3 regions of the Melaminivora sp. genome follow, and region 1 is predicted to be linked to each of the others. Evidence: predicted binding sites of a transcription regulator. Region 1 holds the regulator's gene; each other region holds the start of a gene.
What was found. Region 1 encodes sigma-54, which starts transcription at its own class of promoters, with help from an activator protein. Its sites were predicted from a motif close to TGGCANGNAANCTGCTTT; they were not measured.
Positions count from the first base shown of each region.

Region 2: a site for sigma-54 is predicted at 10,574-10,591, ahead of glnA (type I glutamate--ammonia ligase). Genes of this name have one in related genera too.
Region 3: a site for sigma-54 is predicted at 2,704-2,721, ahead of RT051_RS02020 (pilin). Genes of this name have one in related genera too.

Region 1 covers NZ_DAMCAM010000011.1:49,935-55,295, reverse strand. Annotated here, with positions in the region: partial or broken gene RT051_RS04095 (SPOR domain-containing protein) at 1-134, shown strand, start outside; gene RT051_RS04090 (thiol:disulfide interchange protein DsbA/DsbL) at 206-865, shown strand; gene lptA (lipopolysaccharide transport periplasmic protein LptA) at 975-1,628, shown strand; gene lptB (LPS export ABC transporter ATP-binding protein) at 1,625-2,404, shown strand; gene rpoN (RNA polymerase factor sigma-54) at 2,452-4,023, shown strand; gene RT051_RS04070 (THUMP domain-containing protein) at 4,100-5,361, shown strand, end outside.
Region 2 covers NZ_DAMCAM010000047.1:10,706-22,983, forward strand. Annotated here, with positions in the region: gene RT051_RS10905 (YihY family inner membrane protein) at 1-406, opposite strand, end outside; gene RT051_RS10910 (DUF2069 domain-containing protein) at 428-853, shown strand; gene RT051_RS10915 (FAD-binding oxidoreductase) at 884-2,308, shown strand; gene RT051_RS10920 (thymidylate synthase) at 2,547-3,359, shown strand; gene RT051_RS10925 (dihydrofolate reductase) at 3,373-3,873, shown strand; gene xth (exodeoxyribonuclease III) at 3,924-4,706, shown strand; gene RT051_RS10935 (PA2169 family four-helix-bundle protein) at 4,812-5,798, opposite strand; gene ntrC (nitrogen regulation protein NR(I)) at 5,982-7,457, opposite strand; gene glnL (nitrogen regulation protein NR(II)) at 7,454-8,527, opposite strand; gene RT051_RS10950 (hypothetical protein) at 8,535-9,035, opposite strand; gene glnA (type I glutamate--ammonia ligase) at 9,115-10,530, opposite strand; gene RT051_RS10960 (molybdopterin-binding protein) at 10,642-11,487, opposite strand; gene RT051_RS10965 (16S rRNA pseudouridine(516) synthase) at 11,556-12,278, opposite strand, start outside.
Region 3 covers NZ_DAMCAM010000005.1:16,484-28,761, reverse strand. Annotated here, with positions in the region: gene RT051_RS02040 (M48 family metalloprotease) at 1-805, opposite strand, end outside; gene moaC (cyclic pyranopterin monophosphate synthase MoaC) at 913-1,434, shown strand; gene RT051_RS02030 (single-stranded DNA-binding protein) at 1,478-1,879, opposite strand; tRNA gene RT051_RS02025 (tRNA-Arg) at 1,902-1,978, opposite strand; gene RT051_RS02020 (pilin) at 2,169-2,639, opposite strand; gene RT051_RS02015 (FHA domain-containing protein) at 2,849-3,490, opposite strand; gene sucD (succinate--CoA ligase subunit alpha) at 3,623-4,516, opposite strand; gene sucC (ADP-forming succinate--CoA ligase subunit beta) at 4,542-5,702, opposite strand; gene argC (N-acetyl-gamma-glutamyl-phosphate reductase) at 5,912-6,856, shown strand; gene RT051_RS01995 (MFS transporter) at 7,000-8,181, shown strand; gene ssb (single-stranded DNA-binding protein) at 8,392-8,901, shown strand; gene RT051_RS01985 (hypothetical protein) at 8,985-10,667, shown strand; gene corA (magnesium/cobalt transporter CorA) at 10,707-11,693, opposite strand; gene RT051_RS01975 (uracil-DNA glycosylase family protein) at 11,757-12,278, opposite strand, start outside.

The sequences.
Region 1 (5,361 bases):
AGCGCGAGCAGGGCGGGCGCACGGTGTTTCGCGTGCGCGTGGGCCCGTTCGGCAAGCGCGACGATGCCGATTCGCTCAAGGAGAAGCTCGACGGCGCCGGCGTGGACTCGGCCCTGGTGCGCGTGCCGCGCTGAATGCAGGGCAGAACTTTCGCGCCGCAAGGCGCTCTATCGGCAGACTTTTTAGCCACGGGAGTGACCATTTCATGAATCGACGCGAGTTCTCCGCGACCACCGCCTCGGTGCTTGCCCTCTCCGCCCTGGGCCTGCCCCTGGCCACGCCGGCGCTGGCGCAGTCGCCGCGCCAGTTCAAGGAGGGCAAGGACTACGTGCGCCTGTCCAAGCCCGCGCCCACCGACGCTCCCACCGGCCAGGTCGAGGTGATCGAGTTCTTCTGGTACAGCTGCCCGCACTGCCACACGTTCGAGCCCACGTTCGACGCCTGGATGAAGGCCGCGCCCAAGAACCTGTCCATCCGCCGCGTGCCCGTGGCCTTCAACTCCAGCTTTGTGCCGCAGCAAAAGCTCTACTACGCGCTGGAAGGCATGGGCAAGCTGCCCGAGCTGCACGGCCGGGTGTTTCGCGCCGTGCACACCGAGCGCCTGCCGCTCAACAAGGACGAGCTGATCTTCGACTGGATCGCCAAGCAGGGCGTGGACCTGGCGAAGTTCAAGGAAACCTACAACTCGTTCACGGTCGCCAACCAGATCCGCCGTGCCACCCAGCTGCAGAACGCCTACCAGGTCGAGGGCGTGCCCGCCATGGGCGTGGCCGGGCGCTACTACACCGACGGCACCCTGGCCGGCAACATGGACAACGTGCTGCGCGTGGTCGAGTACCTGGCGGTGCAGGCGCGCGGCGGCTGAGGCTGCCCGCGGTGCTTCCGCAGTGAACCAGGCGCGCCTTGCGGCGCGCTTTTTTTTGCGCGCGCCGCGCGCGGGGGCGTGGCTACAATCGTTGCAAGAATCGTGCCCCATGACCTTCCGACTGCTTTCCCACCCCCTCCTCATCCTGGGCGGCGCGCTGGCGCTGGCGGCGTTGCCCGCGCAGGCCGAGCGTGCCGACCGCGACAAGCCCATGAACATCGAGGCCGATGCCCTGCGCCACGATGAACTGCAGCAGACCAGCGTCTTCACCGGCCGCGTCGTGGTCACCAAGGGCAGCATCGTGCTGCGTGGCGCGCGCCTGGAAGTGCGCCAGGACGCGGAGGGCCACCAGTCGGGCGTGGTGACGGCCGAGTCGGGCAAGCGCGCCTTCTTCCGGCAAAAGCGCGACACGCCGGCCGGCGCGCCCGCCGAGTTCGTCGAAGGCGAGGCCGAGCGCATCGAGTACGACGGCCGCGCCGACCGGGTGCGGCTGGTCACGCGCGCGCAGCTGCGCCGCTACCACGAGGCGACGCTGAGCGACGAGATCACCGGCGCGCTCATCGTCTATGACAACACCACTGATGTCTTCACCGTCGATGGCGCGCCCCGCCAGGGCCAGGGCGGCGGCTCGCAGGGCCGGGTGCGCGCCGTGCTCGCGCCGCGCCAGCCCGAAGGGGCGGCGCCCGCACCCGCGCCGGGCCCGGCCCCGGCGCTGCGCCCCAGCGGCACCCTTGGCGGCAGTGGCAACGGTGGCCAGCAATGAGCAGCATCCCCCACGGCGGCAGCGGCGCCGCTGAAGGCAGCCGCCTGCAGGCGCGGCACCTGCGCAAGTCCTATGGCGGGCGGCAGGTGGTCAAGGACGTTTCGCTGTCGGTGCAGAAGGGCGAGGTCGTGGGCCTGCTGGGCCCCAACGGCGCGGGCAAGACGACGTCGTTCTACATGATCGTGGGCCTGGTGCGCTGCGACGGCGGCTCGATCTCCATCGACGGCCAGGACGTCACACGCATGCCCATCCACCGGCGCTCGCGCCTGGGCCTGTCCTACCTGCCGCAGGAGGCGTCGATCTTTCGCAAGCTCAGCGTGGAGAACAACGTGCGCGCGGTGCTGGAGCTGCAAAAGGACGAGCAGGGCCGCGCGCTGGCCCGCGCGGAGATCGAGCGGCGCCTGACCCTGCTCCTGCAGGAGCTGCGCGTGGAGCACCTGCGCGAGGCGCCGGCGCCGGCGCTGTCCGGCGGCGAGCGCCGGCGCGTGGAGATCGCCCGGGCGCTGGCCACGCAGCCGCGCTTCATCCTGCTGGACGAGCCGTTTGCCGGCATCGACCCGATCGCCGTGATCGAGATCCAGCGCATCATCGGCTTCCTGAAGGAGCGGGGCATCGGCGTCCTGATCACCGACCACAACGTGCGCGAGACGCTGGGCATCTGCGACCACGCCTTCATCATCAGCGACGGCCAGGTGCTGGCCGAGGGCACGCCGTCCGAGATCGTGGACAACGCGGAAGTGCGCCGGGTGTACCTCGGCGAGCACTTCCGCATGTGACGTGATGCGCCCGGCCGGCGCCCGATGCCGCGCGCCATGAGGCCCGCATGAGCCGGCCCACGCTGGCGCTGCGGGTTTCGCAGCACCTGACCCTCACGCCGCAGCTGCAGCAGTCCATCCGGCTGCTGCAGCTGTCCACGCTGGAGCTGGCGCAGGAGGTGGGCCAGATGCTGGCCGACAACCCGTTCCTGGAGCAGGAGGAGGGCGCCGAGGAGGCTATCGAAAAGATAGCTGAAGGCCAAGAGATGGCGCGGGTTTCAGGGCCAAGTGACCCCCAGGAAGCTGCCGCCGACGTTGCGGCGGCCGAGGCCCGCGAGCCGGCCGACGAGCCGGGGCTGCCGGATGCGCCCGAGCAGTTCGAGTGGCAGGGCGAGGACTCGGCGCCGGGCGATGGCGAGAGCGACAGCGAACCCGGGGGCGGACTGTCCGCGTCCGGCCCGGCCGGCAGCGGCGACGGCGAGGCCGATGCCATCGATCTGGCCGGCCACCACGAAACCCTGGCCGAACACCTGGCGCGCCAGGCCCTGGCGCTGCGCCTGGCGCCCGAGGAGCGCGCGGCGCTGGACTTCCTGATCGGCTCGCTCGACGACGACGGCTACCTGGACGACTCCCTCGAAGCGCTGGCGGCCGGCCTGCTGGGCGAGGGCGAGCCCGACCCCGAGTTGGCCGAGGCGCTCGGCCACCGCCTGGCCCTGGCGCTGGCGCTGCTGCAAAGCCTGGAGCCCGCCGGTGTCGGCGCGCGCGGCCTGGCCGAGTGCCTGGCGCTGCAGTTGCGCGCCCTGGCGCAGGCGGGCACCCACGACGCCGCGCTCTTGCAGGCGGCGCAGGCCCTGTGCGCCCAGCCGCTGGAGCTGCTGGCGCGCCGCGACGTGCGCCGCCTGTCGCAGGCCTGCGGCGTGAGCGAGGAGGGCGCGCGCGCCGCCCTGGCATTCATCGCGCGCCTGGAGCCGCGCCCGGGCCGGCGCTTTGCCGATGTGCAGCGCCAGATCATCGTGCCCGACGTCGTCGTGCGCCGCACGGGCCCGGGCGGGCAGGCCGGCTTTGCCGTGCAGCTCAACCCCGACGTGCTGCCGCGCCTGCGCGTGCACGAGCAGTACGCCGGCGCGCTGCGCGCGCACCGCGGCAGCGAGGGGCATGCGGCGCTGCAGCAGCGGCTGCAGGAGGCGCGCTGGTTCATCAAGAACGTGCAGCAGCGCTTTGACACCATCCTGCGCGTGTCCGAGGCCATCGTGCAGCGGCAAAAGAGCTTCTTCGTGCACGGCGAGCTGGCCATGCGCCCGCTAGTGCTGCGCGACATCGCCGATGAGCTGGGCCTGCACGAATCGACCATCTCGCGCGTGACCACGGCCAAGTACATGGCCACGCCCCAGGGCACGTTCGAGCTGAAGTATTTCTTCGGCTCCGGCCTGGGCACCGAGACCGGGGGCAACGCGTCGAGCACCGCGGTGCGCGCCCTCATCCGGCAGTTCATCGCCGCCGAGAGCCCGGCCCGGCCGCTGTCGGACAGCAGGATTGCCGAGCTGCTCAAGGAGCAGGGCATTGAGTGCGCGCGCCGCACGGTGGCCAAATACCGCGAGGCGCTGAAAATCGCGCCGGCCAGCCTGCGCAAGACGCTGTAGGGGCAGGCACCATGACGCCGCTGTTTCACCTTCTTTTCCACGGCCGTCCACGGCCTCTTTCCTGCCAAGCCCATCCATGAACGAACTGGTGCTTTTTCTTCCCTGCGCCGCCGGCGTGGAGGAATTTCTCGCGCATGAGGCGCACACGCTCACCGGCTTGGCCGGGCACGACCTGCTCGTCGGCCGCGGCGGCGTGCTGCTGCCGCGCGCGCCCTGGCGCGACGCGCTGCGCCTGAACCTGCACAGCCGCCTGACGCAGCGCGTGCTGGTGCGCCTGGGCCAGGGCGGCTATCGCGGCGAGGACGACCTGTATGCGCTGGCCGCCGGCATCGCCTGGGAGATCTGGTTCACCCCGCGCCAGAGCTTCAAAATCGAGGTCACGGCCCAGCACAGTCCCCTGAAGAGCCTGAACTTTGCCGCGCTGCGCGTCAAGGACGCGGTGGCCGACCGTTTTCGCGCCAAGGCCGGCGTGCGCCCGGACGTCCAGACGCGCTGGCCCGACGTGCGCATCCACCTGCACCTGACGACCGATGAAGCGCAGCTCTACATCGACACCTCGGGCGAGCCGCTGTTCAAGCGCGGCTGGCGCGACGTGGCGGACGGCGGCGCCAAGGGCGACGCCCCGCTCAAGGAGACGCTGGCCGCCGCCATGATCGCCGCCAGCGGCTGGGACCCGCACGGCGGCGAGCCGCTGCCTCTGTACGACCCCTGCTGCGGCAGCGGCACGGTGGCCATCGAGGCGGCGCAGATCGCCTGCCGCATCGCGCCGGGCCTGCGCCGGCGCTTTGCCTTCGAGAAGCTGCTGCCGTTTCAGGCGCACGTCTGGTCTGCTATCAAAGAAGAAGCACAAAGCCAAGTGGTGGCGCCGGCTGCAGCCGTTTTTGGCAGCGACATCTCGCACCGCATGGTGGACTTTGCCCAGCGCAACGCCGAGCGCGCCGGCGTGGCCCATGCGCTGCAGCTGCGCGGCGGCGACGCCCTGCAGCGCATGCCGCCGAGCACGCAGCCGGGCCTGCTGCTGCTCAACCCGCCCTACGGAGAGCGCATCGCCGCAGCCGGCAGCGCCGGTCGCAACGCCGAGCAGCGCGCGCAGGAACGCCTGGAGGGCGCGGTCCCGCGCGCCGGGCGCGAGAGCGCGCAGGTCGAGGACGGGGGCGATTTCTTCGCGCAGCTGGCCGCGCACTGGAAGAAGCATTACGCCGGCTGGCAGGCCTGGATGCTCACGCCTGACCTGAAGCTGCCCGGCCGTATGCGCCTCAAGGAGTCGCGCCGCGTGCCGCTGTGGAACGGGCCCATCGAGTGCCGGCTGTTCCGCTTCGACCTGGTGGCCGGCAGCGC
Region 2 (12,278 bases), on a different contig from region 1:
TGTTGTTGAGCGTGCGGTCGATGGTCTGCATCAGCATCAGCGACGTCAGCGCCAGGAAGGAAAAGCCCGCCACCCCCAGGCTGCTGGCCTTGGTGGCGAACTGCGTGATGTTGTCCAGCACCGAGCGCGAGATGGTCGCCGGGATCAGGCTGTCCATCAGCCAGCGCTCGAGCACGCGCTGCATCTCGCCGAAGGCCGGAAACACCGTGAACACCGCCAGCGCCACGGTGGCAAAGGGCACCAGCGCCAACAGCGTGGTGAAGGTGAGGCTGCTGGCCGTCAGGCCCAGCCGGTCCTCGCGGTAGCGCACGCGCAGCATGTGCACCGTGGTGCGCCACGGGAACTGCGACAGTTGCAGCAGCCACGCCTCCAGGCGCTGCGCGGCAAGCTGTGGGGTCAAGGACATGGCCGATATGATGCCAGCCCCATGCAGACCGCCCCCGCCTCCCCTGCCCTGCCCGGCGCTGCCGTCGTCTCGACTGACGTGGCGGCCACGCGCTGGCTGGCCGTGGTCAGCCTGCTCGGGCTCATCGCGCTCAGCCTGGCCTGGGAGCTGTGGCTGGCGCCGCTGCGCCCGGGCGGCTCGTGGCTGGCGCTCAAGAGCCTGCCGCTCATCGTGCCGCTGGCCGGCCTGCTCAAGCGGCGCATGTACACCTATCGCTGGGTCAGCCTGCTGGTCTGGCTGTATTTCACCGAGGGCGTGGTGCGCGCCTGGAGCGACGCCGCGCCCGGCCGCTTGCTGGCCCTGGCCGAGGTCGGGCTGTGCCTGCTGCTGTTCATTGCCTGCGCGCTGCATGTGCGCCTGCGCCTGCGCGCCGCCCGCCGGGCCATGGCGGGCGCCGCCGCCGGCTGAGTGAATGCTTTCTCGCTGGAACCCCTGCCCATGACCGCTGCCCTGCTCGACTCCCTGCGCCAGACCGTCGGCGCCGCCCACGTCCTGACCGAAGGCGACCTGAGTGCCTGGGAGCAGGACTGGCGCCGCCGCCAGCGCGGCCGCGCCCTGGCCGTGGTGCGCCCGGGCAGCACCGCCGAGGTGGCGGCCGTGGTGCGTGCCTGTGCCGCTGCCGGCACTTCCCTGGTGCCCCAGGGCGGCAACACCGGCCTGTCGGTGGGCAGCTCGCCCGACGCCAGCGGCACCCAGGTGGTGCTGAGCCTGACGCGCCTGAACCGCGTGCGCGCGCTCGACCCGGCCAACCTGACGCTGACGGTGGAGGCTGGCTGCATCCTGCAGACCGTGCAGCAGACGGCGGCCGAGGCCGGCCTGCTATTTCCGCTGTCGCTGGCGGCCGAGGGCAGCTGCACCATCGGCGGCAACCTGGCGACCAATGCCGGCGGCACCCAGGTGGTGCGCTACGGCAACGCGCGCGAACTGTGCCTGGGGCTGGAGGTGGTGACCGCCCGGGGCGAGGTCTGGGACGGCCTGTCGGGCCTGAGGAAGGACAACACCGGCTACGACCTGCGCAACCTGCTGATCGGCAGCGAAGGCACGCTGGGCATCATCACCGCCGCCACGCTCAAGCTGTTTGCCCGCCCGGCGGCGCAGCTCACCGCCTGGGCGGCCGTGCCGTCCATGCAGGCGGCCGTGCAGCTGCTCGCGCTGGCGCACCGCCATCTGGGCGCGGGCCTGACCGGGTTCGAGGTCATGAACCAGTTTTCGCTGTCGCTGGTGGCGCGCCACATGCCGCAGCTGCGCGCGCCCTTTGCCGGCCTGGAAGGCGCGCCCTGGTGCGTGCTGCTGGAGAACAGCGACAACGAGAGCGAGGAACACGCCCGCTCGCGCTTCGAGCACCTGATGGAGCTGGCCTTCGAGGAGGGCTGCGTGCTCGACGCAGTCGTGGCAGGCAGCATCGCCCAGGCGCGCGAGCTGTGGCACGTGCGCGAGAGCATCCCGCTGGCGCAGGCCGAAGAGGGCCTGAACATCAAGCACGACATTTCGGTGGCGGCCTCGCGCATCCCTGACTTCATTGCCCACACCGACGCCGTGCTGGCGCGCGAGGTGCCGGGCGCGCGCCTGGTCACCTTCGGCCACCTGGGCGACGGCAACCTGCACTACAACGTGCAGGCCCCCGAGGGGGGCGACGCCGCGGCCTTCCTGCGCGAGCAGGAGCCGCGCGTGAACCAGCTGGTCTATGACGCGGTGGCCACGCATGGCGGCTCGTTCTCGGCCGAGCATGGCGTGGGCACGCTCAAGACCGCGGAGCTGCAGCGCTACGAGTCGCCCGTGGCGCTGGGCCTGATGCGCGCCATCAAGCAGGCACTGGACCCGCAGGGTCTCCTCAACCCGGGTTGCGTGCTGGAAAATCGATAGCTGCAAGCCCTTGTCCAGCGAGGGCTGCAAGGGTTTTTGACCCTATTTTTGGGCTGTGCGGCCTGGGGCTGTCACCGCTCCCGGGCGTTGCACGGCAAGGCGCGCACCTCCAGCGGCAGGACATGCGCCGGCTGCCCGGGTCGGCGAGAGCAAGGCTGCAGCCCGCAATGCACGCAGTGCGTGGGATACTTGCCCGCCTTGCCCGCACCCAAAGGCGCTGCCTGCGCCGCCTGCCTTCATGACCAGCCGCCCCGTCCGCACCCAGTACGAAGATTTCATGCGCCATGTGTTCGAGCACGGCGCCCCCAAGGGCGACCGCACGGGCACAGGCACCCGCAGCGTGTTCGGCCACCAGATGCGCTTCGACCTGAGCGAGGGCTTTCCGCTTGTCACCACCAAGCGCGTGCACTGGAAGAGCGTGGCGCTGGAGCTGCTGTGGTTTCTGCGCGGCAGCAGCAATGCGCGCTGGCTGCAGGAGCGTGGCGTGAGCATCTGGGACGAGTGGGCGGATGAAAGCGGCGAGCTGGGTCCCATCTATGGCGTGCAGTGGCGCAGCTGGCCCACACCGGGCGGCGGCCACATCGACCAGATCGCCCAGGTCATCGACACCCTGCGCAGCAACCCGGACTCGCGCCGCATCCTGGTGAGCGCCTGGAACGTGGCCGAGCTCGACCAGATGGCGCTGATGCCCTGCCATGCGCTGTTCCAGTTCTATGTGGCGGGCGGGCGGCTGTCATGCCAGCTGTACCAGAGGAGCGCCGACATCTTCCTGGGCGTGCCTTTCAACATCGCCAGTTATGCGCTGCTCACGCACATGGTGGCGCAGCAGTGCGACCTGGAGGTCGGGGATTTCATCTGGGTGGGTGGCGACTGTCACATTTATAGCAACCACTTCGAGCAGGTGCAGACGCAGCTGGCGCGTGCGCCCCACCCCTTCCCCGAGCTGCGCATCCTGCAACGGCCCAAGTCCCTCTTTGACTATGAATTCGAGGACTTCGAGATCGTTGGCTACGAGCACCATCCGGCCATCAAGGCGCCGGTGGCCGTCTGAGAAAGAGGCCTCCATGGACATCGCACTGATCTACGCCGTCTCGGCCAATGGCGTCATCGGCAAGGACGGCGCCCTGCCCTGGCACCTGCCCGAGGACCTGGCGCACTTCAAGGCGCTGACCCTGGGCCAGCCGGTCATCATGGGCCGCAGGACCTGGGACTCGCTGCCGCCGCGCTTTCGCCCACTGCCCGGGCGCGCCAACCTGGTGGTGACGCGCCAGCCCGGCTGGCAGGCGGACGGCGCCCAGCGCGCGGCCAGCCTGCAGGACGCCCTGGGACAGGCCGCGCGCAGCGGCGCGGCCACCGCCTGGGTCATCGGCGGGGCGCAGCTGTTCGACATGGCCCTGCCGCTTGCCACGCGCATCGAGGCGACCGAGATTGCACAGGACTTCGAGGGCGACACCTTCATGCCGCCCCCAGGAGCCGAATGGGTCGAGGCAGAGCGCAGCCACCACGTCGGCGCGCAGGGACTGCCGTTCAGCTTCGTGCGCTACCAGCGTCGTAGCGCGCAATGATTTCGATAGCTGGACACCGTTATGCAGCAAGGGTTTGAGGCTTGAAACACATGCAGATTGCCACCTGGAACGTCAACTCCCTGTCCGTGCGCCTGCCCCAGGTGCTGGAGTGGCTGGCCGCCAACCCCGGGGTCGATGCGCTGGGCCTGCAGGAGCTCAAGCTGGTGGACGAGAAGTTTCCGCACGAGGCCTTTGCCGCCCTGGGTTACCAGGCCGCGGCCTTTGGCCAGAAGACCTACAACGGCGTGGCCATCATCAGCCGCCACCCCCTGCAGGACGTGATGCGCAACGTTCCCGGATTCGGTGACGAGCAGGCGCGCGTCATCGCGGCGACGCTGGCCGCGCCAGGCGGGCCGCTGCGCCTGGTCAACGCCTACTTCGTTAACGGCCAGTCCCCCGGCTCGGACAAGTTCGACTACAAGATGCGCTGGCTGCAGGCGCTGCAGGACTGGCTGCGTGCCGAACTGCAGCAGCATCCGCGCCTGGCGCTGGTGGGTGACTTCAACATTGCCCCGGAGGACCGCGACTCGTTCGACCCGGTCGGGCTGGCCGGCAGCATCCACCACACCGAGGAGGAGCGCGCGCATTTCCGCGCCCTGCTGGACCTGGGCCTCACCGACGCTTTCCGGCTCTTCGAGCAGCAGGAGAAAACCTTCTCCTGGTGGGACTACCGCATGCTGGGCTTCCAGAAAAACCGCGGCCTGCGCATCGACCACATCCTGGTCAGCGGTGCGCTGCGCGGCAGCGTCACGGCCTGCCACATCGACCGAGCGCCGCGCAAGAACAAGCAGCCGAGCGACCACACGCCGGTGGTGGTGACGCTGGCGGCCTGAGCGGCCCGGCTGGCCGGCGCGGCAGCCTCGGGCCCAAAAAAGGCCGGCTCCCCTGCGCCAGCCGGCCTGCATGGTGCTGACGGCGCAGCCATCGTCAGGCGGTGTTCACGACGCAGCGTTGTAGCGGTCGCGCAGCGCCTTGATCTCGTCGTGGTTGCGCTGCACGCCCTGCGCCTGGCGCTCCACCAGGGCCCGCGCACTCGGGGGCAGGTTGGCCTTCAGCGCCTTGCGGTAGCGCGCCAGGGCAGCGTCCTCGCCACGTTCACACTCGTTGAGCACGGCCTGGTCGTCGTTGACCGACAGCGCCGACTTCACCGACACCCAGCCGCGATGCATGGCCCCCGTGACCGACCCGCCCGAGGCCGGCTCACCACCGTGGTTGCGGATTTCATGCTCCAGCTCGGCTGCGGCGCTGGCGCATTCCTGCGCGTGGCGCTCCAGGATGCGCTTGAGCTCGGCGCTGTCGGCATGCTCGGCGGAGGTGCGAAAGCCGTATTCGCCATCGCGGCTGCATTCGAGCAGGTCGTTGAGGACATCCACCACGTCGCCACTGTCCGGCCGGCCTTCCAGGGTGCTGGCGGTGGCGCTCACGGTGCTGGAGGCGGGCATGGTGGTGGCACCCGTCGCCACGTTGCGGCGTGCGCGCTCCCAAGCGGCGCGGGTGGCCGGGCGGGCCTGCTCCCAGGCCAGCGGGCTGGCACCCCGGGAGGAGCCCCAGTCGCGCGACAGATTGGGTTCGACGGCTTCGAAGTCACCGTCATAGCGGCCCGCCGAGTTCCAGCCCAGCTCATAGGCCGGACGGTATTCGTCGTAGTTGCGGCCCGACTCGTAGTAGGGCTCGCGCTGGAAGCTTTCGCGCCAGTAGGCGTCCTCGGCCGTGGGGTTGACCGATTCGGCCGCGGCCTTGCCGGCGAGACCGCCGACCACCGCGCCGGCGATCCCGCCAATGGCCGCGCCAATGGGGCCGCCAAAGGCACCGGCGGCAGCCCCAGCCACGGCGCCACCCGCAGCGCCCACGCCGGTGCCGACAGGGTGGGCTCCGGGCTCGTTGGTCAGCGGGTCGCGGTTGGCATCATCCTTGAAATCCGACATATATCGACTCCGGTTGGTTGGTTGAAGTGCCAGCCATTCTCAAATCCGGGCCGGGGCCGACGGGTCGGCGTGCGGACTGCCTGTGTGTAGGACTGCGCGGAGGAGCACACCGCGCGCAGAAACTCGGTGGTTTACGGGAAAGATAGCTGCAAGTCCAGCACCGGCGCGGGTTTCAGCGGGTTTTCATCCAATATCCTCAGGGTCGAACTGGCTGGGTCCTCCAGCCCCGGATATCAGTCCCAGTTCCTGCAGTTTGCGCGTCAGCGTGTTGCGCCCCAGGCCCAGGCGCTGCGCGGCCTCGGCGCGCCGGCCACCGGTGGCCTGCAGGGCGACGTGAAGCAGCTGCGCTTCGAAACGGCGCGACAGGGTCTGCCATGGCTGGGCACTGCCGGCCTCCAGCAGGCGGCGGGCTTCGTCGGCCAGGGCCGGCTCCCAGCTCGCGCGCGCTGGCGCTTCGGCGCCTGCTGCCATACGCACCTCTGGCGGCAGATCGGCGGGTGTGATGAGCTGCGCCGGCGCCATCACGGTCAGCCAGTGGCAAATGTTCTCCAGCTGCCGCACATTGCCGGGAAAGGGAAAGCGCATGAGCTGCTCCTGCGCCGCGGCGGACAGCCGCTTGGGCGCCACGCCAAGCTGGCGCGTGCCATGCTGCAGGAAGTGCGCAGCCAGGGCCGGCACGTCCTCGCTGCGCTCGCGCAGCGGCGGCAGGCGCAGGCGGATGACGTTGAGGCGATGGTAGAGGTCTTCGCGGAAGGCACCGGCGCGCACGCGCTGCTCCAGGTCCTGGTGCGTGGCGGCGACGATGCGCACGCGCACGCGCACGCTGGCATGGCCGCCCACCCGGTAGAACTGGCCTTCGGCCAGTACGCGCAGCAGGCGCGTCTGCAGGGCCAGCGGCATGTCGCCGATTTCGTCGAGAAACAACGTGCCCCCGTCGGCCTGCTCGAAGTGCCCCTGGCGCCGGGCCTGCGCCCCGGTGAATGCCCCGCGCTCATGACCGAAAAGCTCGCTTTCCAGCAGCTCGGCCGGGATGGCGGCAGTGTTGATGGCAACAAAGGGACCGGCCGCCACTGGCGAGTGCCGGTGCAGCGCACGTGCCACCAGCTCCTTGCCGGTGCCGGTCTCGCCCGTGACCAGCACCGTCGCCGTGCCCTGGCTCAAGCGGCCGATGGCCCGAAACACCTCCTGCATGGCGGGCGCCTGGCCCAGCATCCCGGGCGCTGGTGCAGGCGCCTGGGGCGGCGGGCCGGGCGGGCCGCCCTCCAGGCCCGCGGCCAGGGCACTGCGCACCAGGGCCACGGCCTGCAACACGTCGAAGGGCTTGGCCAGATATTCGAACGCCCCACCCTGGAAGGCCGCCACGGCGCTGTCCAGGTCGGAGAACGCCGTCATGACGATGACGGGCAGGCCGGGCACGAGCGCGCGCACCCGGGCGAGCAGCTCCAGGCCGGAGGCGCCGGGCATGCGGATGTCGGTGACGAGCGCCAGCGGCAATGAATGGGACCGGGGTGCGCTCCCCTCGTGCAGGGCGGCATCCAGGGCGTCGAGCACTTCCTGGGCGCGGCTGAAGCTGCGCGTGGCCAGGCCTTCGCGGGCCAGCGCCCGCTCCAGCACGAAGCGGATGGACGGGTCGTCGTCCGCAATCCACAGCGTCCTCATGGCAGGGGCAGCAGGATGGCAAAGCGCGTGCAGCCGGGGGCGCTGTCGCACTCGATGATGCCGTCGTGGCGCTGCACGAAGGCCTGCGCCAGAGTGAGACCCAGGCCGGTGCCGGCGTCGCGCCCGGTGACCAGGGGCAGGAAGATGCGCTCGCGCAGCTCGGCCGGGATGCCCGGGCCGTTGTCCAGCACTTCCAGCTGCAGCGCCAGGCGGTGCCGCTGGCGCCCCAGCACCGGCTGCCGCGACACACGGGTGCGCAGCGTGATGCGGCCGCCCTGGGCGGGCGATTGCTCGTCCAGCACCTGCGCGGCATTGCGCACGATGTTGAGCAGGGCCTGCACCAGCTGCTCCCGGTCGCCGTGCAGCTCGGGCAGCGAGGTGTCGTAGTCGCGCAGCACTTCCAGGCCCTGCGGATGTTCGGCCAGCACCAGGGCGCGCACGTGTTCGCAGACTTCGTGGATGTTGACCGGCGCCAGCCGCTGGCCGTGCCGGTGAGGTGCGAGCAGGCGGTCCACCAGGGCTTGCAGGCGGTCGGTCTCGCGGACGATGACCTGGGTGTATTCGGCCAGCGCGGGGTCGGCCAGCTCCAGTTCGAGCAGCTGCGCCGAGCCGCGGATGCCGCCCAGCGGGTTCTTGATCTCGTGCGCGAGGTTGCGTACCAGCTCGCGCTGCGCCTCACCCTGTTCGCGCAGGCGCTCGCTGCGGTCCTGGCCGCAAACGGGCCACAGCTCCAGCAGCAACTCGTCGGCGCCCTCCTGCGCCGCGGCCAAGCTGGCATGCACGGCCAGCGCTTCCCCGGCCGGGGTGCGCAGCGCGGCCTGGAACCGCAGCGTGGCGAAGCCGTGGGCACGGGCGCCCTCCAGGGCGGTGCGCAGCACCTGGGGCTCGGACAGCAGGCCGGAGAAATCCGCACCTTCGAGGGTGCGCCGGGACAGGGCGAGGGCTGCCTCCAGGGCGGCATTGGCGAACACGATGCGGCCATCGCCACGCAGCACCGCCACCAGGGTGCCGAGCCAGTCCAGCGGGTGGTAGCGCCCGGCCGCAGGGCCCTGGGCCGGTGCGGCCGGCATGGCAGCGTCAGCGGCCCAACCGGGCCAGCTCCCGCTTGATGCCGGCCACGTCGGCCTCGGCACGGGCCACTGCCGCCTTGAGCTCGGCCGTGCGCTCCAGGTAGACCTGCGGGTTGCGCAGCTCCAGCGCGGTGCGCTGGGGCATGCCGTTGTTGAACTCGGCGCGCAGGTCGGCCAGCCGGGCTTCGGCCTTGCGCAGCTCGTCGTCCAGAATGGCGCGGGCATCGGCGTCGCGTGCGCGCTGATCGGCTGCGTCCACGCGCGGGCCAGCAGGCGCCGGCAGGGCGCCCGCCCGGGCAACCGGCGCGGCGACCGCAGGCGCCGCAGCCCCCGGTGGCCGCCCCTGGACGACGGTGACGTTTCCGCCCTCCACCAGCCGGCAGCCGCGCTCGCGCGCCTGGACCGCGTTGTTGGTGTATTCGTTGCCACAGCGGTAGATGCGGTCCTGGGCCTGGGCGGCCAGCACCGCACAGGCCAGGGCCAGGACGATCAGGGTCTTGCGTTGCATGTGGGTCCTCGGCGCAGCAGCGCCAAGCATCGCCAGCGTCCGGGGCGGCCCGGTGGCGGCCCTCCTTCGCACGGCGCGCTCAGAGCGAGTAGTACATGTCGTACTCGACCGGGTGCGGCGCCATGCGGTAACGCTGCACTTCGGCCATCTTGACGTCGATATAGGCATCGAGCATGCCATCGGAGAACACGCCGCCCTTGGTCAGGAAGCCGCGGTCCTGGTCCAGCGCCTCCAGAGCCTGATCCAGGCTGTGGCACACGGTGGGCACCAGGCGGTCTTCCTCGGGCGGCAGGTGGTACAGGTCCTTGGTGGCGGCTTCGCCCGGGTGGATGCGGTTTTCCACACCGTCCAGGCCGGCCATCATCAACGCGGAGAAGCACAGGTAGGGGTTGGCCAGCGGGTCGGGGAAACGCGCTTCCACACGCCGGCCCTTGGGGTTGGCGACATAAGGGATGCGGATGGACGCCGAGCGGTTGCGCGAGCTGTAGGCGAGCTTGACCGGCGCCTCGAAGCCGGGCACCAGGCGCTTGTAGCTGTTGGTGCCCGGGTTGGTGATGGCGTTGAGCGCGCGGGCGTGGTGGATGATGCCGCCGATGTAGTAGAGGGCGAAATCGGACAGGCCGGCATAGCCGTCGCCGGCGAACAGGTTCTTGCCGTCCCTCCAGATCGACTGGTGCACATGCATGCCCGAGCCGTTGTCGCCAGCGTAGGGCTTGGGCATGAAGGTCGCCGTCTTGCCGTAGGCGTTGGCCACGTTCCAGATGACGTACTTCATGGTCTGCGTCCAGTCGGCGCGCTCGACCAGGGTGGAAAAGCGCGTGCCGATCTCGTTCTGGCCAGCGCCGGCGACCTCGTGGTGGAAGACCTCGACCGGGATGCCGAGCTGCTCCAGGATCAGGGTCATCTCGGCGCGCATGTCATGCGTGCTGTCCACCGGCGGCACGGGAAAGTAGCCGCCCTTGGTCGTGGGGCGGTGGCCGCGGTTGCCGCCTTCCAGGCGCGTGCCGCTGTTCCAGGGCGCCTCGTACTCGTCGATTTCGTAGAAGGTGCGGCCCGGCTCGTTGCTCCAGCGCACGCCATCGAACAGGAAGAATTCGGGCTCGGGGCCAAAATAGGCCGTGTCGCCCAGCCCCGAGGCCTTCAGGTAGGCCTCGGCGCGCTTGGCAATCGAGCGCGGGTCGCGGTCGTAGGCCTTGCCGTCGCCCGGCTCGACCACGTCGCATTGCATGAACAGCGTGGTCTCCTCGAAAAAGGGGTCAATGTTGGCGGTCGCGGGGTCGGGCATGAGCTGCATGTCCGAGGCCTCGATGCCCTTCCAGCCGGGCATGGAGGAGCCGTCGAAGGCGTGGCCCTCGGTGAATTTGTCCTCGTCGAAATGCGAGACGGGCACCGTGACGTGCTGCTCTTTGCCCCGGGTATCGGTGAAACGGAAGTCGACGAAACGGACTTCGTTCTCCTCCACCATGTTCATCACGTCAGCAACAGTCTTCGCCATCAGGTTCTCCGGAATTGAAAGTGCTCATGCACGATGAGCGGTAAAAGCATATAGCGTGCCAGCAGGTGGCGCCATGTCGGCAGCTCCTGTAGCCGGCAATTGGCGGTCGGATCACCGTTCACGCACCAGTTCGGGGCCTAACACCGCACCAGCCTGGTGCAGGGCGGTGTGCAGCTGCCGCCATGCGGGTGGCACCAGCGCCGCCGGACCCTTGACGCCCAGTTCCACATGCTGGCCATGCACAGGGTGGTCCACGCTCGGCAGGCTGAAAACGCGAACGCCAGGATGATCGGCTTCGATGCGCTCCATCAGCGGGGTCAGCGCCGACTCCATGGCGCCATGCAGCACGATCGAATGCTCGAGCTGGGGAGAGCGATTGAACCACTGGTTGCAGGTATTTTCCAGCACCCACTCCACCATCGGCCAAGCCATAACTGGAAAGCCGGGCGTGAAATGCACCACCCCGCCCCCTGGTCCGTCGCACGAAAAACCGGGGATCCGGTTGTAGGGATTGGGGATGATGCGCGCGCCCCGGGGCAGCATGCCCATCTGCAGGCGCTGCTGGTTGTCGGCACGGTCCGGCTCGAAAGGTTCGCCTCGCTGACTGGCGATCTCCTGCATGCGCTCACGGATAAGCGCCTGCGCCTCTGCGTGCGCCACCAGAGGCACGCCCAGCGCAGCAGCGGCACTCTGCCGGGTGTGGTCGTCGGGAGTGGCGCCTATCCCGCCACAGCACAACACCACGTCCGCCGAGGCAAAAGCGCGTTGAAGCGCTTTTGTGAGACGCGGCCGGTCATCGCCCAGGAAATGCGCCCAGCCCAGCTCCAGCCCCCGGGCTGCCAGAAGTTCGATGACCTTGGGCAGATGTTTGTCAGCGCGCTTGCCCGTCAAGATCTCGTCGCCGACGACGAAGAGACCGAGCACTGGCGCAGCGACGCTGGAAGAGCTGGAAGTCATGGATGGAACCCGGGAATGCAAAAAATGGCGGCAAGCATAGCGCTCTGCACCAGCGCCTGTCTGGTCCCTCAGGCGGAAAGCAGCGCCAGTTCGGCTTCGTTCAGCCAGCGCCACTGCCCGGCGAGCAGGTCATCAGGCAGCACCAGCCGTCCGACCTGGGAGCGGTGCAGCGCCTCGACCCGGTTGCCTGCCGCGGCGACCATGCGCTTGACCTGGTGATATTTACCCTGGGTCAGCGTGAGATCCATCCGGCATTCGTCCGTACGCTCGCAGGCAGCGGCCTGCACCGGCCGCGGATCATCGTTCAGGGTGACGCCTGCGAGCAGGCGATCCATTTGCTCCTGCGTCACTGGGTGGCGGGTGGTCACCTGGTACACCTTGGAAATGCGCTTCTTGGGCGATGCCATGCGATGGAGGAACTGGCCGTCGTCGCTGAGCAGCAGCAGGCCGCTGGTGTCCTGGTCGAGCCGGCCACAGGCCTGCACACCGTCGGTCGCATTCCTGCCCGGCCGCTGCCGCAAAGGGGCGGGCAGCAGCGTGTAGACACTGGGGTAGGCCGATGGCTTCTGCGAGCATTCGAAACCGACAGGCTTGTGCAGCACCACATAAGCCTTGGACTGGTAATGCCAGTCCATGCCCTGCACATTGAAGAGGAGGCCTTCCTCGCGAACACTCTGCAGAGGATCGGTGCACAGCTGCATTTCTTTCGAACCAGATTCCTGGATGGCCACCAGTCCATGCTGGACCAGTCCGGCGCAGACCCGCCTCGTGCCGAAACCCTGGGAATAGAG
Region 3 (12,278 bases), on a different contig from region 1:
GCGGGTGGCTGCGCAGGTAGGGCCAGCTGCCGTTGTCGTTGAGCCGGTTGGCCTGCTGCAGCTTTTCGAACATGCTGATGAAGCCCTGGGGCGCGAAGCCGGCCGGCTGCATCAGGCCATAGCCGATGCGGTCGGCCTCGCGCTCCATGTCGCGCGAGAAGTTGAGCTGGTTCTGCACCGCCAGCGCCTGCCCGCCCACCATGAGGGCCTGCGCCGCCTCGGGGCTTTTGCTGGCCGCCAGCGCCCCCAGGATGAGCGAGCCGATCATCAGCGGCGTCTGGCGCCCCTGCTGCGCGATCAGCCGCGAGATATGGCGCTGCGTGACGTGGCTGAGTTCGTGCGCCAGCACCGAGGCCAGCTCGTCGGGCGTGGCGACCGCGCCGACCAGGCCCAGGTGCAGGCCGAAGTAGCCGCCGGGCAGGGCAAAGGCGTTGACCGTGCGGTCGCGCCCGAGCAGCACCTCCCAGGCAAAGCGCTCGTCGATCTCGGGCGACAGCTCGCCGCGCTGGCGCGCCGCCGCCACCAGCGGCGCGAAGATGCCCATCACGTACTCCTGCAGCACGGCGTCGTCGAGGTAGTCCGGGTCGCGGTAGAGCTCGCGGATGATGCGGTCGCCCAGCTTGCGCTCTGCCGCGGCCGTCAGCTCCAGGCCGTCGCCCAGGGTGGGCAGGCGCGTCTGTGCATGCGCCTGGCCCTGTCCCGGCGGGAGGGCGGTCAGACCGAGGCATGCTATCAAAAAAGAAGCTGAAATTCCGCGCCAGATATGGATGAAACGCGGTTTTTGTCGATATTTTTGAGGCACCATGCTCCCTTGCCCGCAATCCGGGCCGGCCGGCGACGCGGCCGCAAAAAACATCGCCGTATGATGCCCGGCGCGCGGGAATGTTTCCCGCAGTCCCCGCTCCTGCCGCCATGACCCTGCCACCCGCCGATCCGTCCCCTGCGGCTGCCGCCGCTTCCCCGCTAACCCATTTCGATGCCCAGGGCCAGGCCCACATGGTGGACGTGGGCGCCAAACCCGCCACGCACCGCACGGCCATCGCGCGCGGCCGCATCACCATGCAGCCGGCCACGCTGGCGCTGGTCCGCTCGGGCACGGCGAAAAAGGGCGACGTGCTGGGCGTGGCCCGCATTGCCGGCATCATGGCCGCCAAGCGGACCAGCGACCTGATCCCGCTGTGCCACCCGCTGGCGCTGACCCGCGTGGCGCTGGAGTTCGCGCTGCAGCCGTCGGAGGCGCAGGGCGCGGTTGAGTGCACCGCCACGGTCGAGACGCTGGGCCAGACGGGCGTGGAGATGGAAGCCCTCACCGCCGTGCAGGTGGCCCTGCTGACGGTCTATGACATGTGCAAGGCGGCCGACAAGCGCATGGCCATCACGGACGTGCGCGTGCTGGAAAAGCACGGGGGCAAGTCGGGCAGCTGGGTCGGCTGAGCCGCCCGGGGCAGGCCGGGGCGGCGGGCTCGCCCGCGCCGGCTCAAAAGTCCAGCGGTTCGCTGCCGTCGTCTGGCCCGCTGCCCTGGTGCGGGCGCTGCTGCGGCCCGCCAGAGGCGCCCGGCGCCATGGCGCCGCACCTGCGCTGGACGTGGTAGCTGGTCAGCACCCGGGCCACCACGATGTCCAGCGCCGGACGGGTCGTGCCCTCGCGGTCCGTCCAGACCTTGGGCGTAATGCTGCCCGCCACCGACACCGCGTCGCCGACATCGAGCGCCAGCAGCGCCGCCATGGCCTGCGGCTCGAAGGCGATGCAGTTCACGAACAGGCTTTCGCCGTCCCCGGCCACCGCACGCAGCCGGGCGGTGGCGAAGGCGCCGCCCTTGGCGCTGGTGCGCTCTTCGGGGCGGGCGTGCAGTTTGCCCGCGATGAGGGCGTCCATCATGGTGCTGTTGTCCTTGGAGAAATGGCCTGCCCGGAGGGACTCGAACCCCCGACCTATTGCTTAGAAGGCAATTGCTCTATCCGGTTGAGCTACGGGCAGGTGCAGGACTGTGGGAGTCAGGCCGCCGCGCGGGCTGCTCGGGAAGAAGCAGGCCCCTGGGCGCGGGGAGCCGCATCATACTGCGTTGCGTGGGTGGGAGAAGGAGACAGGAAAAAGGCCAGCGGGGCTGGCCTCGAAAATGCATAAAAAATTTAAGAAAAATATTTGAATTAACTATGCATTGATATTATCAGTCGTTGGCAGGAGGGGGGGTGCCTCCGCCACCTCCGCTACCAGAAGAAGCACCATTCCGGCACTCTGCAGGGACATATTTGTTATCTGTAGCGTCGGTTGCTTCACACTTCCATGTGATAGGGCCGTTGTCGACTAATACAGGAGCCAAAGACAATTCAACGCTCTTGGCACTTGTTTTCATTTTTACGGTAATTTTTCCTGTGGATTTTTCGCAAGTAAGCGAGTCCACATTTCCGCCAACAACAGTATTGACGCCTGCGCATTTATCATCTGTTTCCGGATTGTTTGAAATATTTTCCGCCACCGTCGTTTTCGCTCCGTTGGCCAGAGACAAGCCCTCCGTTACCCGTGCCCGCACGGTGTAATCTTGGTAAGCCGGCAAGGCCACCGCCGCCAGAATGCCGACGATCGCCACGACGATCATCAGCTCGATCAGGGTGAAGCCCTTTTGCATGGTGTGTTTCATGAATTCCTCCGTTGGACGCTTGTGAAACCGTGCTGAAGCAGAAAGCCTCCAGCCCGCAACCAACCTTGCAGGCTTCGCGCCAGAAACCTCTGGCAACAAACCCCCCGGCTGACGACCATTGTCGGGCCTGTCGCAGGGCCGGGAGGGCAGGCAATTGCCATTGGTGCTGTAGTCCTGGCAAAGCGGTTGCACGCCTGCGCCCGCTGCGGTCAGGGCGCGTCGTCCTGCAGGAACAGCATCTCCACCCCGGCAAGAGTGATGCGATCGCCGTGCCGCAGGGGCGCCGGCTCGGCCCCGACAGGCTGGTCGTTCAGCAGCAGGCCTGCGCTGCCGGCGATGCAGGTCAGCAGGAAGCCTTCCGCCTGCCGGTGAATCGAGGCCACGGCCACACCGGGCCGGCCCATGGTGGTCACCGGCTTGGACAGCGCCACCTCGCGCCCGGCAGCAGCGCCGGAGAGCACGCGCAGGCGCGCGGCCGGCAGCGGCGTCGGCCCGTCCATCGCTACTGGCGCGGCGCACTCTTCGCGACTCACCAGGCGCAACTGGTGCCGCCCCACCGTTACCTGGTCGCCCGGCTGCAGGGCGCATTGGTGGACGCGCTGGCCATTGACATAGGTGCCGTTGGTGCTGCCCAGATCCTCAATGCTGACAGCGCCCTCCGGCCTGCGCAGCAGCAGGGCGTGCTCGCCGCTGACGGCTAGGTGGTCGATCACCACGTCGTTGTGCGGGCGCCGGCCGATGCTCAGGCGCTCGCCGGCCCAGGGCCGGACTTGGTCGGGCACACCTTCCGCCATGACCCGCAGGCAAAGCTTGGCAGGCCAGGCGTCCTGGCTTTCGTTCTCTTTCGTCATGGAAGGCAGAGAGGGCAAGGCGGTGAGAAAAAATCCGAAGCAAGAAAAAAGCCAGACGGCGGGCCGGCTGGCTTGTTGGCGGTTCCCTGCTGCCGCCGCGCCAGGGCGGGGCAGCCGCGGGGCCGCAGAGCTTCAGAGCAGGCCCTTGAGCAGGCGGCCCATCTCCGACGGGTTGCGGGTGATGGTGAAGCCGCATTCTTCCATGATGGCCAGCTTGGCGTCCGCCGTGTCGGCGCCGCCCGAGATCAGCGCGCCGGCGTGGCCCATGCGCTTGCCGGGAGGGGCGGTGACGCCGGCGATGAAGCCGACGATGGGCTTTTTCATGTGGTCCTTGCACCAGCGGGCCGCTTCGGCCTCGTCGGGGCCGCCGATCTCGCCGATCATGATCACGGCGTCGGTGTCGGGGTCGTCGTTGAAGGCCTTCATCACGTCGATGTGCTTCAGGCCGTTGATCGGGTCGCCGCCGATGCCCACGGCGCTCGACTGGCCGATGCCCAGCTCGGTCAGCTGTGCCACGGCTTCATAGGTCAGCGTGCCGGAGCGCGAAACGACGCCCACGCGGCCCTTCTTGTGGATGTGGCCGGGCATGATGCCGATCTTGATCTCGTCGGGCGTGATGAGGCCGGGGCAGTTGGGGCCCAGCAGCAGCGTCTTCTTGCCGCCGGCGGCTTCCTTGGCCAGCATCTTGTTGCGCACTTCCAGCATGTCGCGCACGGGGATGCCTTCGGTGATGCAGATGGCCAGGTCCAGGTCGGCCTCGACGGCCTCCAGGATGGCGGCGGCGGCGCCGGCTGGCGGCACGTAGATCACGCTGACGGTGGCGCCGGTTTCCTTGGCGGCCTCACGCACGCTGGCGTAAATCGGCACGTCGAAGATCTTCTCGCCGGCCTTCTTCGGGTTCACGCCGGCGACAAAGCAGTTCTTGCCGTTGGCGTACTCGATGCACTTTTCGGTGTGGAACTGGCCCGTCTTGCCCGTGATGCCCTGGGTAATGACGCGCGTGTCCTTGTTGATGTAGATCGACATGGGTGGTTTTCTCCGGGTCTTGGGCTTAACGGACGGCTTCGACGATCTTCGTGGCCGCCTCGGCCATGGTGTCGGCGCTGATGATGGGCAGGCCGGATTCGGCCAGCATCTTCTTGCCCAGCTCCTCGTTCGTGCCCTTCATGCGCACGACCAGCGGCACCTGCAGGTTCACGGCCTTGCAGGCGGTGATCACGCCGGTGGCGATGGTGTCGCACTTCATGATGCCGCCGAAGATGTTGACCAGAATGCCCTTGACCTTGGGGTTCTTGAGCATGATCTTGAAGGCTTCGGTCACCTTCTCGGGGGTGGCGCCGCCGCCCACGTCCAGGAAGTTGGCCGGCTCGCCGCCGAACAGCTTGATGGTGTCCATGGTCGCCATGGCCAGGCCCGCGCCGTTCACCAGGCAGCCGATGTTGCCGTCCAGGCTGATGTAGGCCAGGTCAAACTTGGAGGCTTCGACTTCCGCCGGGTCTTCCTCGTCGAGGTCGCGCAGGGCGACGATGTCGGGGTGGCGGAACAGGGCGTTGCTGTCGAAGTTGAACTTGGCGTCCAGGGCGATGATGTTGCCCTTGCTGTCGCGGTTCAGGGGGTTGATCTCGACGAGGGAAGCATCCGTCTCCATGTAGCACTTGTAGAGCTTCTGGCAGACGTCGATGAACTGGGCCTTGGAGTCGTCGGGCATGCCGACGCCCTTTGCCAGCTCTTCACCTTGTTCTTGCGTCAGGCCCTTCAGGGGGTCGACGAACACGGTGATGATCTTCTCGGGCGTGGAGTGGGCCACTTCCTCGATGTCCATGCCGCCTTCGCTGGAGGCGATGAAGGCCACCTTCTGCGTGCCGCGGTCGGTCACGACGGACAGGTAGTACTCCTTCTGGATGTCGGCGCCGTCCTCGATGTACAGGCGACGCACCTTCTGGCCTTCGGGGCCGGTCTGGTGCGTGACCAGCTGCATGCCCAGGATGTCGCTGGCGCGGGCCTTCACGTCGTCAATGGTCTTGGCGACCTTCACGCCGCCGCCCTTGCCGCGGCCGCCCGCGTGGATCTGGGCCTTCACGACCCACACGGGGCCGCCGAGCTTTTGTGCGGCTTCCACGGCTTCTTGCACCGTGAAAGCAGGAATGCCCCGGGGAACGGGCACGCCGAAGCTGCGCAAGATTTCCTTGCCTTGGTATTCGTGAATCTTCATGAGTGAGGTCTCTCTCAGGAAAAGGGTGGGTGTGTGTAGAACCCGTGCGCGACACGCGGCATGAGAAGACAACAACCGAAGGCAGTCGGACCGCAGGCTCGGGACAGGCAGCCGGCAACTGTATCATGCTGCGGCGCACCATTGTGGTGGGCCCCACTTACCTCAAGATGACAGCGCGCCACCCCGCCGGCGCGGCAAAGGAGCAGTCCATGGCCACCCAGGTTTTCAAGGTCTTCATCGATGGCGAGGCAGGCACTACCGGCCTGCAGATCCGCGAGCGTCTGCAGGACATGCCGCAGATCGAGCTGGTGAGCATCGCGCCCGAGCTGCGCAAGGACCCGGCCGCCAAGCGCGCGCTGATCGCCGAGGTGGACATGGTCATCCTGTGCCTGCACGACGACGCGGCGCGCGAGAGCGCGGCCATGGTCGACGCGGTGTCCGCCGAGGTGGGGCGCACCATCCGCATCATCGATGCCTCGACTGCCCACCGCACGGCGCCCGGCTGGGTGTTCGGCTTTGCCGAGCTGTGCCCCGGGCATGCCCAGGCGGTGCGCGAGGCCGCGCGCGTGTCCAACCCCGGCTGCTATGCCACCGGCGCCATCGCGCTCGTGCGCCCGCTGGTCGATGCCGGCCTGATCCCGCCCGACCACGCGCTGGCGCTGCCCTCGGTGAGCGGCTACTCCGGCGGCGGGCGCGCCATGATCGAAGCCTACGAGGCGGGCAGCGCCGCGCCGTTCGAGCTGTATGCGCTCGGCCTGTCGCACAAGCACCTGCCCGAGATCATGAAGTACACCGGCATGACGCGCCGGCCGATCTTCATCCCCTCGGTGGGCAACTTCCGCCAGGGCATGCTGGTGCAGCTGCCCCTGCACCTGGATCTGCTGCCGGGCCAGCCGCGCGCGGCCGACCTGCACGATGCCCTGGCCGCGCACTACGCCGCCACCAACACGCCCGAGCAATGGGTGCGCGTGCTGCCCCCCACCGAGGACGGCAAGCTCGAGCCCACCGCGCTCAACGACACCAACCAGCTGGAGCTGCGCGTATTCCCCAACGAGGACCATCGCCACGCGCTGCTGGTGGCGCGCCTGGACAACCTGGGCAAGGGCGCCAGCGGCGCGGCGGTGCAAAATCTGGGGCTGATGCTGGGGTTGTGAAAATTGAAAAACTATAGCTAACTACCAAGGTGTGGAGCGGGCTTGAGCCTGTTTTCATGCTTGCAATCGCTCCTGACCCCACCTCGACCCGAACCCGCCCTAACCCAGTGCCACGCAGCCCCCAGACCCGCTCTTCCACCGCCATGACGTCCGGCGAGCGCCGCGCCAGCACCAGCCTGGCGCTGATCTTCGCGCTGCGCATGCTGGGCCTGTTCCTGGTGCTGCCGGTGTTCGCACTGGAGGCGCGCAAATACCCCGGGGGGGACGACCCGGCCCTGGTTGGCCTGGCCATGGGCATCTACGGCCTGACGCAGGCCTTCCTGCAGCTGCCCCTGGGCCTGGCGTCCGACCGCTTCGGGCGCAAGCGGGTCATCGTCGCCGGGCTGGTGGTCTTTGCCGCCGGCAGCCTGATGGCGGCGCTGGCCGACTCGGTCATGGGCCTGCTGGCGGGCCGGGCGCTGCAGGGCGCGGGTGCCGTCTCAGCCGCCGTCACGGCGCTGCTGGCCGACCAGACGCGCGATGAGGTGCGCACCAAGGCCATGGCACTGGTGGGTGCCAGCATCGGGCTGATGTTCGCCGTCGCCCTTGTGGCGGCGCCGCCGCTGGCGGCCCGCTTCGGACTGTCCGGGCTGTTCACCCTGACCTGCGTGCTGGCCGTGGCCGGCATCGCCGTGGTGCTGTGGGTGGTCCCGCCCGAGCCGGCGCGCCACCAGGAGGCGCAGCGCGCGCCGCTGTCGGCCGTCTGGCGCCACGCCGACCTGCTGCGCCTGAACGCCGGCGTCTTCACCCTGCACACGGTGCAGATGGCCATGTGGGTGGCCGTGCCGGCGCTGCTGGTGCAGGCGGGCCTGGCCAAGAGCGCGCACTGGCAGATCTACCTGCCGGCGGTGGTGCTGTCCTTCGTCGCCATGGGCGGGCTGTTTGCCATGGAGCGGCGCGGGCGCCTGCGCGCGGCGCTGCTGCTGGCCATCGCCCTGGTGCTGGTGGCGCAGCTGGCCTTCGGACTGCTGTCGGCCAGCGGCGCCACGCCCTCCGTCCTGGCGCTGGGCACGCTGCTGTTCGTGTTCTTCTGCGGCTTCAACGCGCTGGAGGCCACCCAGCCCAGCCTGGTCTCGCGCATGGCGCCGGCCAACCTGCGCGGCGCGGCGCTGGGCGTCTACAACACCCTGCAGTCGCTGGGACTCTTTGCCGGTGGCGCCCTGGGCGGGGCCCTGGCCAAATGGGCGGGCGCGCCGGGGCTGTTCGCCGCCACGGCGCTGCTGACGGCGCTGTGGCTGCTCATCACCTGGCCGCTGCGCCCGGTAGGGGGCGGCACGGCGCACTGACACCGCTGCGCCTGTGCCGCCGTGCCCGCGCGGGCCTTCGCGGGCCTTGCAAAGGCGCCGTTCATCCCCATTTTTCACGGGTGCGCGCACGCGCGCGGCTAACGCCGCTATGCTGCGCACCGGGGCTCCCCTCAAGAGCCGCCGTTCTATCTGGCCCGAATCTTCTCTTTGCCATTCGGGCTGCCTTCAACTTCAACGAAAGTTTTCTCCATGGCATCCGTCAACAAAGTCATCCTCGTGGGCAACCTGGGCCGCGACCCGGAGATGCGCACCTTCCCCAGTGGCGACCAGGTGGCCAACGTGCGCATCGCCACCACCGACCGCTGGCGCGACAAGAACACGGGCGAGAACAAGGAAGCCACCGAGTGGCACAGCGTGGTCTTCAACGGCCGCTTGGCCGAGATCGTGGGCCAGTACTTGAAGAAGGGCTCGCAGGTCTATGTGGAAGGCAGCTTGCGCACCCGCAAGTGGACCGACCAGTCCGGCCAGGAGCGCTACACCACCGAAATCCGCGCCGACAGCATGCAAATGCTGGGCGGCCGCCAGGGCATGGGCGGGCAGGGTGGTGGCGATGGCTATGACGATGGCTTCGAGGCGCCGCGCCGCGCCGCGCCGCCGGCCCGCGCGCCTGCAGCCGCTCCCCGTGCTCCCGCCCCTGCGCCCCAGGCTCCTCGGCCGAGCTCGGGCTTCGACGACCTGGAAGACGACATTCCGTTCTGACGCACCCCGGGTGCGCCCGGCCTGCGGCCCGGCCGCGCAACAGCAGGGCGGCCGGGCTGTCCGCATCTCTTAACAACCGATCCATGCAGTTTTTCCAGACCCTTGGGCGCGCCAGCCGGCTGGTGCCTTTTGCATTCGCCATGGCACTGGCCGCCTGCGGTGGCGGCTCCGATGATGGCGCCGACGACGTCGGGCCACCCTCAGGCCAGCAGCAGTACCCGGCTGGCATCTGGGAAGGCACGGCAGGTACGGGCGCGGGCCAGCGGCCCGTGATCGGCTTCATCGACGGCGGTGCCGATGGCCGGGGGGGCGAGTTCTACCTGGCGCGCGGCGCAACCGGCTCGGCCGGCTACGACAGCCTGTACGGCCTGCTGCGCACCCAGGGCACGGCGCTGCAGGCCACGGCAGTGACGTACTACTCGGTGCAGGACGGCAAGTTCGCCCAGGGCCTGACCCTGCGAGGCACCGTCGCCCCGAACCCGGCCACGGGCCGTGCGGCCACCATCAGCGGCACCTATACCAGTCCGGCGGGCACGGCCGCCGCGACTGGCGCACCCATGCCGTTCAAGCTTGGCTACAGCCGCCTGAACGACTATCCCGCGCGCTCGGACCTGATTGCCGGCTCCTACCAGGGCTCGGGCCTGTTCGGTGGTTACTGGGCGCTGGACGTGGCGCGCGACGGCGCGGTCACCGGCCAGGTGGGCACCTGCAAGGTCGCCGGCACCATCACGCCGCGCGCTGCGGACTCGGCCGTGTACACCGCGGCCCTCGATTTCAGCGGTACCGACAACACCTGCGAGCCGCGCACCCAGCAGCTGGGCGTGGCCATGCTGCGCTTTGGCCCGGACAACGTGCCCAGCGGCATCTGGGTGCTGACCCGCAGCACCGTAGGCCAGCGCGACACCTATGTGCTCGATGGCGTGGCCGACCCGCGCCAGCCCGGCCCTGCACCCGAAGGCCTGCTGCCCGCTGCAGGCAACTGGCAGGGCACGCTGGCGCTGCCGGCCGGCACCGGCGGAGATGTTGCGATCGCCGGCTCGGTCGCGCCTGATGGCGGCTTTCTCTTCTACACCCAGGGCCTGGGCAGCATGGTAGCCGGCCGCAGCGCGCTGTATGGCCGCCTGTCCATCGACGCGGACTCTGCGGGCAGCACCCGCTTCCTGACGGCGCGCGATGGCGTTTACCATGAGCGCGACACTGCCAGCCCAGGCGCGCCGGGCCGCTATACCGACGGCCTGGCGGTCGATGCCACGCTGGCCAACGTCGGGGTGGCCGGACAGCCCCTGCGCCTGGTGGGCAGCTACAACTATCCAGGCCAGACGGGCGGCTTTCCGACCCGCTTCGACATGCGCCCTGCCGCAGCCTACGCCCTGCCGGTGGGCGTGGTGGCCAACGTCAACCTGATCGTCGGCAACTACCGCATGTCCGAGAAAACTGGCCTGGATGGCAGCAGGGACACCATCCTTACCGTGGACGGCTCGGGCGCCATCAACGGCCAGACCAGCGACGGCTGCCTGCTCACGGGGCGCCTGGCCGCTGAAATGGGCGCCGATCGCCAGTGGCGCAACCTCTATCGGGTCGAGACGCTGGGTTACCTGCAAGGGGCCGGCGGTACCTGCAGGCAGGCAGGCGGGCCAGTCCAGTCCGGCGTGGCTGCAGCCTTCTTTGGCGCCCGGGGCGAGGTCGTGGGGTTGCGCATTCTGGCCTCGGAGTCGGGCGCTGTCGCGCGCCATGCGCACACCGTGTTCATCGGCGAGCGGCGCTGACCAAAGGCGGGCGCGGGGCCTCCCGCCCCTCGCCCCGCGTCACTTGAGCCAGCCGCGCTTGCGAAAGTACAGCATGGGGACGACGGCGCTGGCCACCATCAGCAGGATGGCGTAGAAGTAGCCGTACTGCCACTCCACCTCGGGCATGAAGCGGAAGTTCATGCCATAGACGCTGGCAATCAGCGTCGGCGGCAGCAGCGCGACGCTGGCCACCGAGAAGATCTTGATGATCTTGTTCTGGTTGATGTTCAGGAAACCCACCAGCGCGTCCATCAGGAAGTTGATCTTGTCGAACAGGAACTGGGTGTGGCTGTCCAGCGACTCGATGTCGCGCAGGATCTGGCGCGCGTCCTCGAACTGCTCGGCGTTGAGCATCTTGCTGCGCATCATGAAGCTCACCGCGCGGCGCGTGTCCAGCATGTTGCGGCGGATGCGGCCGTTCAGGTCTTCCTGCCAGGCGATGTCGGCCAGCACCGACTGGGCGTAGTCGTCGGTCACGTTGCCATCGAGCACCCGGACACTGACGGCCTTGAGGTCGTCGTAGATGCCCTCCAGCGTGTCGGCCGAGTATTCCACGTCGGTGTCGAACAGTGCCAGCAGCACGTCCTTGGCATCGTCGATCAGGCCGGGCGCGCGGCGCGCGCGCATGCGCAGAAGGCGGAAGACCGGAATGTCCTCGTCGTGGATGGAAAACAGCACGCCGCAGCTCTTGAGCCCGCTGTTGTGCTGGTTCAGGATGAAGGCCACGCGCACGCTGCGCGGCTCCTCGTCGTCATCGACCAGGAAGTCGCTCCTGAGGTGCAGCTCCCCGTTGTCCTCCTCGTAGAAACGCGCGGACTCCTCGATGTCCTCGTCCATCACGTCCTCGGGGATGGACAGGCCATAGTGCTGCTTGATCCAGCGCTTTTCCTCCAGCGTCGGCGACTGCAGGTCCACCCAGATGGGCTGAAAGCGCGCCAGCTCTTCCAGTGATTCGATTTCTTCCTGGACCAGCCGGCCATTGGCGAGCGAAAAGATGTTGAGCATGGCCCACACTTCCTGGTTTTGGCCTGTGCTCAAGGGCACCAGCGCCGGGCGGCAAACCCGAAATTATGGCACTGGGCCAGGGCCTGCGTGGCCCTTCGAGCGGGCCAGGGCATGGCACAGGTCGGCCCAGGCGGCAGCCTTGGATTCGGGCGCGTGCAGCAAAAAGGCAGGGTCATGGCTGACCACGGCCGGCACGCCGCCGGCCAGCGTGTGCGCCCCGGCGCGCAGGTGCGCCAGGGGCGCGCGGCTGCCCAGCACCGCGCGTGCCGCGCCCAGTCCCAGGAGCAGCACCATCTGCGGGCGTGATTGCTCAAGCACCTGGGCAAGCGGCACCGCGCCCGCGTCAGGCCCGGCGTCCTGCGGGCGTGGGGCAAGCAGGGCCGCGACCCGCGTGTCCGCACGCTCGTGCAGGCGCAGGGCGCGCAGCATGTTGTCCAGCAGCCGGCCTGCGTCGCCCGCCAGGGGGTTGGCAGGCTCGGCGCATTCCAGCAGCACCAGCCAGCCGCCCGGCTGCGGGGCCGGGGCGGCTCCAGAGGCCGTGGCGTAGGGCGCCACCGGCGGGGCCAGCAGCAGCGTCGGCTGCGC